Regions from separate parts of the Methylobacterium sp. 092160098-2 genome, predicted to be linked through region 1. Evidence: riboswitches for the same ligand, from Rfam matches in the RefSeq annotation. Region 1 holds a riboswitch; each other region holds the start of a gene.
What was found. Region 1 has a riboswitch for cobalamin ahead of PQI07_RS11690 (TonB-dependent receptor). Riboswitches for the same ligand answer to the same signal wherever they lie in the genome.
Positions count from the first base shown of each region.

Region 2: linked by a shared signal. The riboswitch ahead of PQI07_RS34315 (TonB-dependent receptor) and the one ahead of PQI07_RS11690 (TonB-dependent receptor) in region 1 are both predicted to bind cobalamin.
Region 3: linked by a shared signal. The riboswitch ahead of PQI07_RS16890 (CbtB domain-containing protein) and the one ahead of PQI07_RS11690 (TonB-dependent receptor) in region 1 are both predicted to bind cobalamin.
Region 4: linked by a shared signal. The riboswitch ahead of PQI07_RS02915 (TonB-dependent siderophore receptor) and the one ahead of PQI07_RS11690 (TonB-dependent receptor) in region 1 are both predicted to bind cobalamin.

Region 1 covers NZ_JAQPZJ010000001.1:2,493,391-2,497,468, forward strand. The annotation lists gene PQI07_RS11690 (TonB-dependent receptor) at 1-2,099, opposite strand, end outside; cobalamin riboswitch at 2,233-2,430, opposite strand; gene PQI07_RS11695 (hypothetical protein) at 3,143-3,475, opposite strand; gene PQI07_RS37860 (DUF6538 domain-containing protein) at 3,510-3,914, opposite strand; tRNA gene PQI07_RS11700 (tRNA-Ser) at 4,001-4,078, opposite strand, start outside.
Region 2 covers NZ_JAQPZJ010000003.1:444,298-448,375, reverse strand. The annotation lists gene PQI07_RS34325 (RluA family pseudouridine synthase) at 1-560, opposite strand, end outside; gene PQI07_RS34320 (NUDIX hydrolase) at 703-1,137, opposite strand; cobalamin riboswitch at 1,277-1,469, shown strand; gene PQI07_RS34315 (TonB-dependent receptor) at 1,754-3,937, shown strand; gene PQI07_RS34310 (PepSY domain-containing protein) at 3,931-4,078, shown strand, end outside.
Region 3 covers NZ_JAQPZJ010000001.1:3,580,505-3,584,582, forward strand. The annotation lists gene cobW (cobalamin biosynthesis protein CobW) at 1-495, opposite strand, end outside; gene PQI07_RS16880 (DUF1636 domain-containing protein) at 492-893, opposite strand; gene PQI07_RS16885 (CbtA family protein) at 886-1,623, opposite strand; gene PQI07_RS16890 (CbtB domain-containing protein) at 1,640-1,822, opposite strand; cobalamin riboswitch at 1,859-2,051, opposite strand; gene PQI07_RS16895 (discoidin domain-containing protein) at 2,218-3,576, shown strand; gene PQI07_RS16900 (S10 family peptidase) at 3,640-4,078, opposite strand, start outside.
Region 4 covers NZ_JAQPZJ010000001.1:644,837-648,914, forward strand. The annotation lists gene PQI07_RS02910 (ABC transporter ATP-binding protein) at 1-12, opposite strand, end outside; gene PQI07_RS02915 (TonB-dependent siderophore receptor) at 12-2,099, opposite strand; cobalamin riboswitch at 2,336-2,542, opposite strand; gene PQI07_RS02920 (hypothetical protein) at 3,109-3,309, opposite strand; gene PQI07_RS02925 (patatin-like phospholipase family protein) at 3,640-4,078, opposite strand, start outside.

The DNA.
Region 1 (4,078 bases):
TCGACCGGGTGAAACACGCGGTCGATCAGCCCTTCGGCGGGCTCGCCGGGCAACCGTGAAACATACGCGTAGGTGATCTGGTCAGACTTGCTGTTCGTCAAGTTCAGTACGTCCAGCGAGACGCTGATGCCGTTGTCGAAATTGTAGCCCACCCGGCCGTTGAACAGCGCGGTCGCCCGCGAGCGGATCGCGTTGTCCTCAATCAGCGGCCGGGGGCCGAAGTAGCGGAAGCGGAGTGATCCGAACCAGCCTAGCGGCTCGCCGAAGGTCACGCCCGCCGACGCGATGGTCGTCGGCGCTTCAGGAACCCGGTTGCCCACCGGGTCGTAGTCCGAGAAGCGAGCGTTCGTGATCGTCAGGTCGCCCTCCAGCGCGAGCCAGGGCGTCACCGCATACCGGTTGGTCCATTCCACGCCGAAGCGGCGGGTCGGGCGGCTCGGCTCCGTGGTGCCGGTATCGCCCTGGAACAGGTTCTCTGAGGCGAAATCGAGCCGGAACAGGGCGAGGCTCGTCTCCAGCCCGGCAATGGACCGGTTGCGCAGGCCGATCTCGTAGCCCGTGGAGGGCACGAGGAAGGGCGAGCGGGTCGTGTTGAACAGCGAGGAGGTCGGATCCACCGTGGCGGTCACGCCGCGCACATCGTTCGAGTGGAAGCCGCCGCCGTAGTTCACGAAGAGTTCGGTGTCGAACCACGGCCCGAGCGTCAGGCCGAGCTTTGGGTTGACGATGCCATCGCGCGCCTTGCCCGAATTGGCTGGCGTGTCCGAGACGACGCTGGCGTAGTATCCGTCCGCGCGGAAACCGACGCTGGTGCGCAGCCAGTCGGTCCAGCGCACGCGGTTGTCGAAGTAGAAGGCTCCACTTGTCTCCACCACCCGGTCGTCGAGCACGCCCGAGCGATACTGCCGGTTCGTTGTGTTGAACAGGCCGACGCGGATCGAGTCGGTGCGGGTCTGCACGCCGATCTCGTTTTCCATCGGCCTCCCGAACAGGTCGCCCTGGAAGATATGCAGGGCCTCACCGCCGCCGATGATGCGCTGATCGAGCTGGTGGAACTGGTCGCCGTTCACCGGATCATTGAGGAAGTAAGTGAAGTCGTTGAACAGGTTCAATTGGGATCGGATGACGTAGGCCGAGGCCCGCGTCACGCCCGTGTCGTCCGTTGCGCTGAACTTGCCCGAGAGCGAGAAGCGCGAGGTGTCGCCGCCATCGGTCGGGTTGATCGTGCCGTAGCGGCTGATCAGCCCCTCCGTCACAGCGCGCTCTGGGATCTGGTTGGTGGCGGTCCAGCGCGCCGCATAGGCCATGCCGGTGACCGAGAAGCCGTCGAGCGGCGTACCCTGGCTGTAGCGGGCCACGCCGTTGATCTTGCGCAGGGCGTCCGGGACCACCCACGGGCCGTCGTAGACCTGGGCTTCCCCCGCGAGGAGGAGGTTGCCCTCACCGAGTGGTACGGTAGCGATCGAGAGCGCGCGCTTGTAGCCGAAGCTGCCGATGGAGGTCAGGGCGACGTTTTTCGCGGTCGTGTCGAGATAGTCGATCCGCACGGAGCCCGCAGAGGCGAAGTCACCGTCGCGGACGAAATACGGACCCTTGTGGAATTCCACCGCGCCGACGAGTTCCGGGATCAGGAAGTTGATGTCGGCGTAGCCTTGTCCGTGGGCATGGGTTCGCATGTTGAGCGGCATGCCGTCGAGGAACAGGGCTATGTCGGTGCCGTGGTCGAGGTTGAACCCGCGCAAGAAGAACTGATTGGCTTTGCCCTCGCCGGAGTGCTGCGTGACGATCAGGCCCGGCACCGACTCCAACACCTCGCCGGGGCGCGTCACCGGACGGCTGTTAAGCTGTGCGCCCGTGATGACACCCGAACTGGCGGAAGCCACGGGGGTGCTGATCCCACCGATCCCGGTCGTACCCCCGACGTAGCCCGCGCTCGCGGCCGGACCGACGCGCGGCGATGCGGATACGGCTGTGTCGGCGGTGACCGAGATCTCCTCCAGCGTCGTCTCGGTGGTCGCCGCACTCGGCGTGGAGCGGTCCTGAGCTGCGGCCGCCGAGGCCAGGGCGGCGAGGCCGACGCCCGACCAGGTCGAGAGCATTCGGATGGTGGGACGACGGGACACGGGAGCCTCGGGCGACGGGAGTGGCACGTCACCGCGAATGAGGTCTCCACGCCCAGCGTCAGCCCGGCGCTTCGACACCCGTCAGGACACCCCGCCCGACGCGTTTCGCGTGTGACCACGACTGACGGCAGGTCTCCTGGCTCGCGGGTCACCGCCCTCGCACCGTCTTCCCGGATGAGGCACATCCAGTGACGCGGTGGTGCTGGGCTCGCCGCTTACAGTTGCGGGGGCAGCCGCGGCTTCAGGGCAAGCCCTTCACCGCGTTCCCTTTTGATCCCCGAAGGGAACCGTCGCTGTCACCATCCGTCGCCTTGTCAGGCCACGTCAAGCCATGAGGAAGATCGGCGACCGTGTGTGGCCTCGCTGTGACAATGGGGTCCGTAACCTCGCCGTTATCGAACGGTCGCTTCCGCGCATCGCGCCAATTACCGCGTCACACCCATTGCCGAACTTGACCGGACGCGAAGCGACACGGTTTGGCTATAAGAGGCTTGATCACCTGTGGTTCGATCGCCCGATCTAAAGCCTCGATGGCGGCTCGGAGTTGCTCCGGTCCGAGTCCTGACGCGTATACGGCAAGGCCGAGCGCGGCTTGGCGTGACCCATAAGCTCGGCGATAACGCTGCTGTTTACTGTTGTGGTGTGCGTAGAGGCCCGTTGGAGATAAGTTGCGAAGTATCGTCTGAAGCTATGGACATCGACCTGTTTGCTGGGCCCAAGCACCTTCTGGCAAAAGGTGGCAAATCGCTTCACCACGATCCAGCTTCGCTTCCCGTCCGGCCCCGCGGGCGTGAGACCCGAGCATACCCAGCCGTCTGACGAGCGTGCAACGCGCTGCTGCAAAATCGGCCAAGCTGATCCATGAACTGGTACGACGCGCCGGGCATGCTCCGTTTTCCGTGAGAGATGCGGAACGCTCGCCCCTCTGTGCGCATGTCGGCGGTGCGAAGCTGGCAAGGCTCGCTGATGCGGCAGCCGGTCAGTAAGCCGACCCGCATGAGGTCGAACAGCACCGTCCCCTACCGCTGGCCCATGATCGCCACAGGATCAGCCGTGAGGAGCGTGACAAGCTCATCAGCGGTGTCGGCGCGCTTCGATGGCTCCTGCCTCGATCCGTTCGCGACGCTACCCTGGCCCAGCCACGGATTGTCGGCGACAAAGCCACGCTTGATGAGCCGCTGCCACATCGAAGAGAGCGCCGCGATCTGTCGATGGACCGTGGCCTGAGACGCCCGACTCCGCAGGAGCACGTCGCTGACGAACTCACCCGCGGTGCGTCGATCCACGCCGCGGACGGCATAGTTTGACGGCTGAGTTTGTGCGAACTCCCGGACGGCAAGGGCGTGCTGCATCCGAGATTGCTTGGTCTGGACCCATCGATCTCCTTCAACCAGCGCTCCAGCGTCGTGAGCATTGTGGTCTGGCGCGATGAGCCCCCTGGATGAGCATGATCGCGGCCATCCTTTCGGGTCGTCTCTTGGGGAGAGAATGAGGCGTTGGGTCGGGGCACTCGCGCCCGGTATCGTCGCGGGACCGTCCTGAACCGGTCAGGGCAGCCGCCCGGGCGGGCTCCCAACCGTCCGATACGGTCTGCGCACCGATCCAGTCCCAGAGCAGCGCCAGCGCGATCCACCGTCGCTGCCGCGCAACAGCCTCGGTGCTCGCGTCGAGAGCCCGGACGAGGTGGGTCTGTCCGACCGTGGAGACGAGATGGGCTGGCACCCTGAGTCGCAGGGACCAGCGCCCACGACGGCATTGCAGGTGGTCGGGGTGCCGCACCTTTGGCCTCATCCCGTACGGCTACGATGACGCTGTGTCCCCAAAGCTGGCCGGACGAAGCGAGAAAAGTGCTGCTTTTACAACATCTTAGGGCTAAATGGCGGAGACGGAGGGATTCGAACCCTCGATACCCATTTCTGGGTATGCTCATTTAGCAAACGAGTGCCTTCAGCCGC
Region 2 (4,078 bases), on a different contig from region 1:
TTGGCGCGCTTGCCGTCGACGCGCAGTTCGCCCTTGCGGACGATGGTCTGCACGCGGGTGAAGGGCAGGAGCGGGAAACGCGCGGTGAGGAAGCGGTCGATCCGCATGCCGGCCTCGTCCGGCTCGACCATCAGGGTCTGCACCCCGGAGGCGAGGGTCGCGGAGGCGGCCGCGCGCTGCTCGCGGCGGGTCGGACCGGGTGTCGGCGCGGGGGCAGGGGCCGGGGCAGGCCCAGGGGCCTCCGAGCGCTTGGAAACGGGCCGGCTGCCGGGCTTCGCCGCCAGCGGACCGCGCGGCGCGGCGGCGTCGCGCCGCGGCTTCGCGGGCCGGGCCGGGGCTGCGGCTGCGGCGCCCTGCGCACCCCAGGGATCGCGCGCACCCGCATCGTCGCCGCGATTGCGGGCCGCGCGCTCTGCAGCGTCGCGGGCGCTGGTGCGCGGGCCCGTGCGGGCACGGCCGTCGGCCTGGAACTTGCCGGGCTTGAACTTGCCCGCATCGAACTTGCCGGCCTGAGGCTTGCGCCCCTTCGGCCCGCCGCTTTTGGGAGGTCGTGTCGTCATGCTTCCGCCGGCACCCGTCTCCGCTTCGGACGGAGCGTCCGGGCGCATGGGCCGCGGCGTCGCGGACGTCCGGACCGATGGGATTGCACGGCTGTAGCATCGCCCGCGCGCAGCGGCAAAGGCGGCAGCGCGATCGCGCCCGTCAGGGCTCCGCGTCCCACGCCGCGCGGAGCCAGGCCTTCAGGCCGGTCGGGAAGAGTTCCGGCCCGCCCGGGACGTCGAGCCCGTCGAGATCGCACCACCGCGCCACGCAGGCGGTGCCGCAATCCTCGTGGAAGACGAAGCGCTCCTGTCCGTCGAACCGGCCGGGCGGCAGGGCGACCGGGAACAGGAACAGCACCTCGTGCCCGACCTGCCCCTCGTGCAGGAAGATGTTCTCCACGACGCGCGGGCCGCCGAGCACCGTGACGGTGATGCCGAGCTCCTCTTCGAACTCCCGGATCAGCGCGTCCTCGGCCCTCTCACCGAACGCAACGCTGCCACCGAGGGGCCGGACACCTGTCAGCCGCCCGTCATCCGCATGGATCTCCGCCACCAGCAGGCTATCGCCGCGCCGAGGGAGCCCCAAGGCCTTCACGCGGATCTCCGCAGGGGGACGCCAGACCGTCATGCCGAACCGGCTAGATCGTTCCCGACGGCGCCGCAACGAACCGGCGGGCCGCCGCGTCGATCCACGACAACTCCCGGACGTGCGGTTGACGCCCGGACGCACGACGGCCAAGCTGTTCCTCGACGGTTCCCCTCGGGGATCAAAAGGGAACGCGATGAGGGGTCCGCCCCGAAGCCGCGGCTGCCCCCGCAACTGTAAGCGGCGAGCCCTTCACCACCACGTCACTGGGTCACCCCGGGAAGACGGTGCGAGGGCGGCGACCCGCGAGCCAGGAGACCTGCCGTCAGCCGTGGTCACACGCGAAACGCGCCGGGCGGGGTGTCCTGGCGGGTGTCGAGGCGCCGTCAATCCCGAGGGGAGGCGGCCGCCGAGGCCTCGTTCGCGGTGACGTGCCACAGCAAGCGCGCCCGCGACGCCGTTCCCATGTCCGTCTCCACCGTTTCGCGACCTGCGATCCCTGTTCCGGGGGGCCTCCGCGCACCCGTTCAGGCTCAGGTTTCCAGATGGTCGAGGCATTGTAATGTTATTACAATGCTTATAGGACAAAGGGGCCGGCGCGCGCCGTGCACGGACCGCTTCCCCCATGCTTCTCTCGATCCATCGCGCCCGCTCCGGCGGGCCGGCTCCCCTCTGCGGCGTTCTCCTCGCGCTCCTCGCCAGTCCGACCGCCGCCCAGGAGGCCGTCACCCTGGATGAACTCGCCGTGGCCGGCGCGGGCGGAGACCCGAACCACGCTGCACCGAACGGCCTCAATTTGCGCACCCCCGACCGGACCGCGAGTCGCCTCGGTCTGACGCCGCTGGAGACGCCGGCCAGCCTCGACATCGTGTCGGGTGAGACCGCGCGGCTGCGCGGCCAGGATACGATCGCCGAAGCCGTGACCCAGGACGCCACCGGCATCACCACCATCGCGGCACCCGGCAACGGCAACGGCGCCTTCACATCCCGGGGCTTCGCCGGCCCGAACTCGATCCAGCAGCTCTACGACGGCACGCGCTTCTACGTCGGCGCCAACACGGTGACCTTCCCGTTCGACACGTGGAACGTCGAGCGGATTGAGGTGCTCCGCGGCCCGTCTTCGGTGCTCTACGGCGACGGCGCCATCGGCGGCGTAATCAACGTGGTGCCGAAGAAGCCGGTCTTCGTGCCGATCAACGCCGCCCGCGCCGTTGTCGGCACGGATAGCGTCGCGCGCCTTGCGTTCGATTCGGGCGGTGGAATCGGTCAAGCGGAGTTCGGCGACACCTTCGCGTATCGCCTCAACGTCAGCGGCAATCGCGCCGACGGCTGGATCCGGCCGGAGGGCGATTTCCGCAACCTCGCGGTCTCGGCCGCCCTGCTGTTCCGGCCGAGCGCCGATCTGGCGTTCACCCTGAGCCACGATTTCGGCTACCAGGAGCCCGCCCGCTACTGGGGCACGCCGCTCGTCGAGGGACGGATCCCGGATCTCATCCGGTTCAACAACTACAACGTCCGGGACGCGAAGATCACCTGGGCCGACAACTGGACCCAGCTCAAGACCGAATGGTCGCCCTCGGCCGACATCACGATCCGCAACACCGCCTACCGGCTCACCAGCCGGCGCCACTGGCTCGACGTCGAGCAATATTCCTACAACCGCGGCACCGGGCTGGTGGACCGGGGCGACTATCTGGAAATCTACCACAGCCAGGAGCAGGTCGGTGACCGGCTCGACGCGACGTTCCGGGGCAGCCTGTTCGGCTTGCCCAACCAGTTCGTGGCCGGGTTCGACGTGAACCACATCGACTTCCGGCACACCAACAACTTCTACTTCGACCAGCCCACGAGCGTGCCGCTCGTCGGCTACGATCCGGGCCTCTTCCCGCAGAACGGGCGAGCCCGTCCGGCCTACGCCACGCAGACGAGCCAAGCCTCGGTCTTCGCGGAGGACCGTCTGATCCTGTCGGACAAGCTCTCGTTCCTCACCGGCGTGCGCCTCGACGTACCGACGCTGAATCGGGAGGACCTGCAGACGGGATCGCGGTTCGAGAAGACCTACCGGGCGCTGGGCTACCGGTTCGGCCTCGTCTACAACCCGACGCCGGACAGCGCGCTCTACGCCCAGTACAGCTTCGCCACCGACCCGGTGAACAGCCTGATCACGCTGAACCAGTCGCTGGCGGGCTTCAAGCTCGCCACAGGCGATCAAGTCGAGATCGGCGCCAAGGGTCTTGCCTTCGACGGTGCCGTGGAATGGACCATCGCGGGCTACCGGATCGTCAAGGACAACCTGATCTCGGCAATCCCCGGCCAGCCGACGCTGTCCACGCAGGTGGGGAGCCAGTCCTCGCAGGGATTCGAGCTGGCCTTGGGCTGGCGCTTTGCTCCGGGCTGGCGGCTGGACGGCAACCTCGCGCTGCTGCACGCGCAGTACGACCGGTTCGACCAGACTGTGAACGGCGCCACCGTGTCGTATGCCGGCAATCAGCCGATCGACGTGCCGGAGCGGGTGGCCAACCTCTGGCTGACCTGGGACGTCTACCGCGACTGGATCGCGCGGGTCGGGCTTCAGAACGTGGGGCAGGTCTACAGCGACTTCGGCAATACGGCGCGGCGCCCGGCCTACAACCTCGTCAACGTGGTCCTCGACCATCAGGTCACGGCGGAGTCGCGCCTGTCGCTGCGGGTCTACAACCTGTTCGACAAGGTCTACGCGATCAGCGGCAATGCCGTGAACGGGGTCGGGACCAACTGGCTGCTCGGGCGGCCGCGCTCGGTCGAGGTCGCCTACACGGTGACGTGGTGAGCCTGCCGCGGCGGCTCGGCAAGGCGGGACGGCGCTGGCTGCTGCTGTTCCACCGCTGGGCCGGGATCGCCGCGGGGCTGTTCTTCGCCCTGTGGATCGGCTCCGGACTGGTGATGCTCTACGTGCCGTTCCCGGCGCTCA
Region 3 (4,078 bases), 1.1 Mb from region 1:
ATTGTCGTGATCGACCGATTGGTCCGCGGCCCGCTGGGCGGCCAGTGCCTCCGGATCGTCCGCGAAGACGCCGGCGGCGACGGCCGGGCCGTCGACCACTGCGACGACCCCGTCGACGGTGACCCGCGAGCGGATCGCCGGCCACTGGAACGCCTGAACCAACGGCTTCGGCAGCGCGAGGCCCGAGGTCTCGATCAGGATGTGCTCCGGCGGCTCGGCGCGGCCGAGAAGAGTCTCCAGCGCCGGAACGAAATCGTCCGCGACCGTGCAGCAGATGCAGCCATTCGGCAGCTCGACGATAGCCTCTTCGGTGCAGCCTTCGACCCCGCAGGCGGCGAGGAAGGACTTGTCGAAACCGACGTCGCCGAACTCGTTGACCAGGATGGCGAGGCGGCGCCCCCTGGCGTTCTCGACCACGTGGCGGACCAGTGTCGTCTTGCCGGCTCCGAGGAAGCCCGTGACGATGGTGCAGGGGATCTTGTTCACGATGGTCATTCCGCGGCCTCCAGGGTGCCGGCGGGGAGCGGGCGGGGTTCAGGGAACGGGGGGATGCGGGCGATCACGCCCTTGCGGAAGGCCTCCGGACGCTCGCGCCAGGGCACGATGCCGTCCGAGGTCGCCGCATAGGCCGCGAGCCCGGCGAGGATGGTCTCCGCCGAGGCGGCCGGATCCATGTCGCCGTAGACGTAGGTCCAGCGGTCGGCCGAGGCGACCGCCACGGTGCAGGGCCGCTTGCAGACCGACAGGCATTCCACCGCCTCGATCCGCAGGTCCGGCGTGCCGGCGCTCCGGGCCTGAAGCGCCTCCAGAAGGCGTGCTCCGGCGCGCGGTCCATCCGGATCGTCGTCCGGACGGCGGCAGGTCGTGCAGACGTACAGGACGGTCTCAGGCACGGGCCGTTCCCCGTTGCGTGTCGCGGGAAAACGCCTGCCACGCCCAGCCGAGCCCCAACCCGATCAAGATCCAGAAGACGAAGCTGATCGCCAGCGACCGGGCGGCGAACTGTGCGGCCAGCGCGGCCGGAAGCTCCGACGCGCCCTCCGGCGCCTGCGGGGCGCCGACGACGTGGGGGGTTATGATCAGGACGAGGCCACCCAGGATCGTGATCAGAGCACGGCGGATCGTGATCAGGTAGAGTCCCATTCCGGTCGCCGCCGCGGTCATCACCCACCAAGCCTGCCGCGCGGCCAGCGGTGCAGCGGCGCTGCCGGGCAGTTCCGGCGGCAGGCCGAGGCCCGGCGCGAGGGCGACGCTGGCGAAGCCCGCCACCGCGAAGGCGAGACCGACCTGCGGCGTCGGCTCGCGGCCGCAGGCGATCATCACCGCGCCGAGCAGCAGGGCGTAGCCGACGCCGCCGACGAGGGTCGCAAGACCGGTGAAGGCCATCCGCGGCAGTCCGGGGCCGGGCTGCCATTCCGGTGCCGCGGCGGGTGCGGCGTGGTCATGCCCGGCATGGGCGAGCACGATCGGAAGGGCCTTCGCGGCCTGATGCGAGGGTTCCTGCTGCTCGTAGCGCTCGGCCGCGACGATCAGCGGCGAGGTCAGCGTGAGTTCGAGGCCCGTCACAACGGCAGCCGCGAAGAAGCCGGCGGCCAGGGCCGCCGACAGAAGCCGAATGATCATCCCTGCGCCGAGGGCGTCAGTGACAGGGGAAGTTCTGGGTATGGCGGAAGTCGTGCGCCGCGTTGTGGAACGCGATCGCCGGCGAGAAACCCGCCATGAACAGCAGGCCGAGGCCCAGCATGGCCGCGAGCGCGACGGCGACCGGACGCTCCGACGAGCGGGTACCGGCGGCGACGGGGGCGAGGGTCTGAGCGGTCATCGTCGAGTGTCTCCAGCCGCCCCACCGGCGGCATTGCGGGATCCTGTTGCGACGGCAGGTCTCCTGGCTCGCGGCTCGGCGCGCCCACCGCCTTCCCGGATCGCTCCGGTGGCGCTTGGCAGGCGCTCGCCGCTCACAGTTGCGGGGGCAGCCGCGGAATCGGGGCGAAACCCCTCACCGCATTCCCTTTTCACCCCGTTGCCAGGGCACCGTCACCGGCACGTTGTAGACGCATGCCGGCGACGACACAACGGAGCGGCGCCAGATCCGTTCGGATTCCCGTGCGTCCCTTCGCGGGTGGCCGGGCTTGACGTCCACGCCCCGATGCGGGCACCGCCGCACCGGATGCCCGGCCGGCCCGGCATGGGCACCTCCGCTCAGTTCTCGGAGACCCGATGGCCCTCGCAGACGATCCGAGCCCGGTCCTCGTCGATCTCGCCACCGGCCGCGCCCCCCGGATCGTACAGGATGAAGACACCGCCTGGCTCGAGATCGATCTGGGCGGTCGCTTTCCGATCCGCGCGGTCGCGCTGCGACCCGTACAGGATGCTGTCGCGCCCGAGGTCGGCGATGTGGCCGTCGAGGTCTCGCAGGACGGCGTCACGTGGTCCGCGCCCGACATCGTCGGCTGGACCGCCAAGCCGGGCGCCCTCGTGGCCGCCATCGGCGCCGACGAGCGGGCCTGGGCGCGTCTCGTGCGGATCGCGGTGCCGGATCCTGCGCTCGTCGCAGGCGTCGACATCCGCGCCGATGAAGCCGCCATCGACCTCATCGCCCTGCGGGCGCTCCTCTGGCTCGACATCACGCTCCTGAACGAGAAGCCCGGCGCTAACGTCTACGTCACCTACAATCTCGAAGCCGCGCCTGGCCGGGCTAGCCGCAACCTCGTCGGCCTGTCGCTGTTCGAGAACGGCGCCTTCGGCAACTGCCTCGTGCAGTACATCATCGCGGTCTCGATCGCGAAGGCGCTCAACCTGAAATACATCAAGGTCCCGAAGGTCGACCGCAGCAAGGTGATCTTTCTGACCCAGAGGCTGACCTGCGACGGCATCACGTTCATTCCGCCGGACGAGCCGCTTCCGCCGGACGGCTACTTCCTGTCAGGGCTGTTTTTCGATCCGACGCAGTTCGAGCGGGTGACGGCGCTGCAGGGCCCGATCGACTCGCGCGCGATCGTTCAGGATGTGATCCGGCCCCTGTTCAACGGCCTGCCGCGGACATTTGCGGCCAAGCCCGACGATCAGCTCCTGATCCATATCCGGTCGGGCGACATCTTCAGCACCTGGGTCGACCCGCACTATCCGCAGCCGCCCTTCGCCTTCTACCGGATGGTCATCGACCGGCTGCAGGCCGAGGGCCGCATCCGTTCCGTCAAGCTCGTCTTCGAGAACCGGCTCAACCCGGTCATTGCAGAAGTGGAGGCCTATGCGGCGCAGCGCGGCCTGCCCGTAGAGATCCAGAGCGAATCGCTGATCTCCGACGTTGCCGCTCTGGTGAACGGCCGCTACCTCGTCTTCGGGCTCGGAACCTTCGGGCCGGCGATCTGCCACCTTTCGGAGCGCGTCGAGCAGGTGTTCTACTTCGCGTCCAATTGGCCGCAGGGCTTTCAGTCGATTCCCACGATCGGGAAAGTGGTCGAGGTTCGCGATCGCGAAGGCCGGTACATGAAGGTCGGCGAGTGGCAGAATACCGACGCTCAGCGCCGGAGCATGGTGGAGTACCCGGCCGAAGCTCTCGCCTTCGACGATGTCTGATCGGTCGCGCCGGTCACGATCCGACCGGCGACGACCTTGCCGCCTGCATCCCGGCCGAACACGTCACGGTGCGGTCCTGAGACGTTCCGCGGGTGCGCCGGCCGAACGCGCCGAGCCGCCATCGCGGACCTTCAGGGCGTCCAGGTACATCCGTTCGACATCCGCCTTGAAGGCGGCGCGGGAATCCGGACGCGTGTAGAACATGTGGCCGCCGGGATAGACTGCGAGGCTCAGGCGACCGGCACTGTAGGCCGGGACCTGCGCCAGCAGGAGCTTCGAGGCGAAATACGGGGTTACGAGATCGGTGAATCCGTGCGCCACGAGGACACGCAGGTGCCCGTCGAGGGCCAGGGTTCCCTGAAGGTTCGAGAGCACCTCCGGTGCCTGTCGTCCCGAGCCCCAGCTCCAGCCCCGATTGACCGCATTGTTCAGGAGCTCGTAGCGCATGTTGGCCACGGGCCATTTCAGCGTGCGCGCGTAGAGATCGAGCATCGCGCTGGTC
Region 4 (4,078 bases), 1.8 Mb from region 1:
CTCAACCGCCATCAGAACCGCACCGTCACGGAGCCCGTGATGCGACGGGGCGAGCCCGGATAGACGCGGAATACGTTCAGTGAACTCTCATAGTAATCGGTGTCGAATATATTCTCGATGTTGAGCGCCACGCGGGCGTTGCCGAATTTGTAATAGGCCAGCGCATCGACCGCGATGAAGCCCGGCAGGGTGAAGCCGGACCCCGCCGCGTCGCCCGCCCGCTCGCCCACGCCGCGCACGCCGCCGCCGATCCCGAAGCCGCGCCACGCGCCTGCTGGCTCGTAGACCGCGAGCAGGCTGCCGGAGTGGCGGGGCACGTTGACCAGGGGGGCGCCGACCGGAAGCACGTTGTCCTTGGTAACGCGGGCATCGGCATAGACGTAGCCGGCCAGGAGCTTCAGTTCCGGCGTGATCTGTCCTTGAGCCGTCAGCTCAAAGCCCTGGCTGCGCACGGCGCCGGCCGCGAGGGAGAAGCCGGTATTCGCCGGGTCGGGCGTGAGCACGTTCTCCCGCTCCACGCGGAAGGCGGCGGCGGTGAGGAGCAAATTGCCGCCGAATAATTCGGACTTGGCGCCGACCTCGTAGCCGAGGCCGGTCTCGGGCGGCAGCGCCGTGCCGCGCGTGACGGCGGCGGCGTCGGTGCCGATATTCGGCCGGAAGCTCGTGCCGACATTGGTGTAGAAGGCGAGTTCCGGGATCGGCCGGTAGACCAGGCCCGCCCGGGGCGAGGCCGCGACCCGCGACTGGTCCACTTGGCTGCGCACCACGCGCTCGCGGAAGCTCTGCTCGAAGATGTCGAGCCGAAGGCCGATCAGCGCCCGCCATTCCGGGCTCAGGACGATCTCGTCCTGCGCATAGAGGCCGGTATTGGTGATGCGCTCGATATTGTTGCGTGGGATGGTGATCGGCGGCAGCGCCTGTCCGTAGACCGGCGAATAGATGTCGAGGGCGAAGGGGCTCGTGCGGAAGTTCGAGCGCAGATAGACCGTCCGGCTGTCGGTGCTCTCCCGGTCCATGCCGAGGAGGAGCGTGTGGCCGATGCCGCCCGTATCGAACCGCCCGATCAGGTCGGCCTGACCGACCGCCACGTCCCAGCGATAGTCGCGCACGTTGCGGTCGCGAAAGACGGTGCGGTTGTTGGCGGCGATTCCGCGGATCTCCGCCGATTCCCCTTCCAGATCGCCGGTGTTGAAGTAAGCGGCGAGCCGCATCTGCCAGTTCTCATCGAAGCGATGATCGACGCGGACCTGCAGCGAATTGTTGTTCTGGTAGGTGCTCTGACCGGGCTCGCCGAGGAACCGCGAGAGCGGCAGGAAGCCGAGCTGGCGATTGAGCGCGATCACGCCCCGGTCGAAGACGATGCGGTTCTTCACGAACTCGGTCTCGACCGTAACGCGTGTGTCCGGCGTGACCTGCCAACTCACCACTGGAGCCACGAGCAGCCGGTCGCTGTCCACGAAGTCGCGGAAGCTGCCGGCCCCCTGTGCGGCGAGATTGAAGCGATAGAGGACCGTCCCGTCCGCGTTCAGGGCACCGCCGGCATCGATGGTGCCGCGGGTCAGACCGAACGAATCGACCTGATTGCCGAACTCGACGAACCGTTCGGCGGTGGGTTGCTTGGTGATGAGGTTGACGAGCCCGCCGGGATCGCTGCGTCCGAACAGGGCCGCCCCCGGTCCCTTGAGCACCTCGATGCGTTCGATGTTCTGCGCGTCGGGCGGAGGCGGGGTCCCGCGATTGAGGGGGAAACCGTTCTTGTAGATCTCCGAGGTCGTCACACCACGAATGGCGTAACTGAAGATCGAGAGACCCCCGAAATTGTTCTGCTGGGCGACGCCGGGCAGATAGTTGAACGCCCGGTCTACGCGGGTGGCGGCGAGGTCGGTGATCGTCTCCCGCGGCGCCACGGACACGGCCACCGGCACGTCGATCTGCGGAGTGGCGGTGCGCGTGGCGCTGACGGCCGTGCCCGCTCCGTATCCCGGCGTCGGGCCGATCAGGCCGATGGTGCCGCGCCCGGAGGCCGTCGTGCGGCCGGCACCCTCCCCGACCTGCTCGACCGAGAGTTCCTCCAACGTCACGCTCTCCTGCGCCCGCACGTCCTCGATCGGAAGCCCGGCCGAGAGGACAGCGGCGAGCGCCAGCCGCCGACCGCGATGCGGAGTCCGCGGACGACGCGCTGATGGCGCTGAAAACCGCGCAGGCTCGCCGAGAGACGGACGTTCGGAGGTCGCCACCACACACTCGCTGTTGCCGGGTGGAGGCCACGGGGATACGGGCAGCGTCGCCCACGAGACGGCGACACCGCGCGCTCCGCCGGGGCACCCCGCCCGAGGGACGTCATCGTGCCGAAGGCAGGTCTCCTGGCTCACGGGTCAAAGCGCCCGCCGGACCTTCCCAGTGCAAGCACCAGTGGTCATCGGTGGCAGGCGCTCGCCGCTCACAGTTGCGGGGGCAGCTTCGGATTCGCTCCGAAAAGCGCACCGAATTCCCGTCTTAGCTCCGGGCCGGGACCCGAAGAACCTTGGCCGGACGATATTCGCCACCGGCGCGCATCCGGTCAACGGGCCTGACGAACTTTGTAACAGTGTTACGTTACGTGTGGCGCTATGGACACAGTCCGATCCCCAATGGAATGCACGGCTCTCACGTTGCGGTGATGGACCGGATTGGGCTCGGACGACGCGGGTCCGAATGAGATCGGCGGGCCGATGGCGGCTGGATATGCGCCATGCTGAACCGAACGGACGAGCGGTCATCGACGCCCTGTTTCATGCGCCGCTGGGCGCCGAGCGTCTCAGCTGAATGGAAATCCGATGGTCCGCTCTTGGCATCGTGTTGCTGACTGTCGAACGCGCGGCCCGAGCTCATGATTCGGCATACGGTCCTTCGGTGACCCGCTCCATCTCAGGGCCGGCCTTGCCGTCCAGCCGTGGATCGCGGCATGCGTCATCGCCGTGGTCGCGGTGGCCCCGTGCCAAAACTTCTCGTTCGGCACGAACCCGATACCCTGACCGGCTGGCTTTGCACCAGGCACATGCTCTCGATCGGTTCGGTTCAAAGCCAGCCGGTCAAGTCAGTCGTGCATTTGCGGTCGCTCGATCGCCCCTACATCTTCCGCTCGCGATGGATACGCTTCTTCTTCGGAAGTGCCTTGTGACGGCCGATGGTGACCCTGGCTTCCGACACCGTCGGTCCGGCCAGCGCCTTGCCCGGTGTGGGGCCAGCGGCCGTCGCGTCCGCGAACGTCGCGAAGGTCAACAGGGGTAAGGCGGCCAGCGCCGCGCGAAGAGCCCGGATCGTGTGCATAAGCGTTCACTCCTCTGTCTGTGGGCGCCGGGCCGTTTCCGGGGCCGGCCGGATGCGACGAGCGGTCTTCGGTGTGAAGGTGCTCCCCCGGAATCGGGCCGGTCCGACTGCGAAGTGCCGCGCCGATCATGCGCGTGAACCGGTGTGAAGAGGCTCGGGCAGAGGCCCATTTAGTCTGACAAGATATCGTCGATCTGCAACGCGCAAGACTGATAAATGGAACACATGCTGTATTTATATTAAATAAATATAAGACATAAATCAATATAGGCGCCTTGATTTTGATCAAGTTCTGCGAGCTCTGCCACGCGACGGAGCGTTCCGGCTGCGTCAGACGCCTTCGAGCAGTCGGTCGAGGTCGAAGGACGGACGCCGGCCTAGATCCGGCCCATGATCGGTCAGGAACGTCGCGGCGCTCCGGCGTCCCTCGTCCCGAAGCATCGTCAGGAATGCCCATTCCGCATTGAGCTTCGAGGACGAGCCCAGCTCGGCGACAACGTCGCTGGCGATGCGGTGCATGCGCATGGCCGCCCATCGTGCGCACTCGGAATTGTCCGTGGGCGCGACCTGCCGCAGCAAGGCCATCATCCGCAGTTCCTTGAGCAGGACCGCGTTGAAGGAGATCTCGTTGAGCCGGTTGAGGATCTCCCGGGCCGAGGTCGGCGCTTGTCTGCGCTCGACCGGATTGACCTGCACGATGATCGTATCGCGCGACTCGCATTCGCGGACCAGGGGGGTGATCGTCGGGTTTCCGGAATAGCCTCCATCC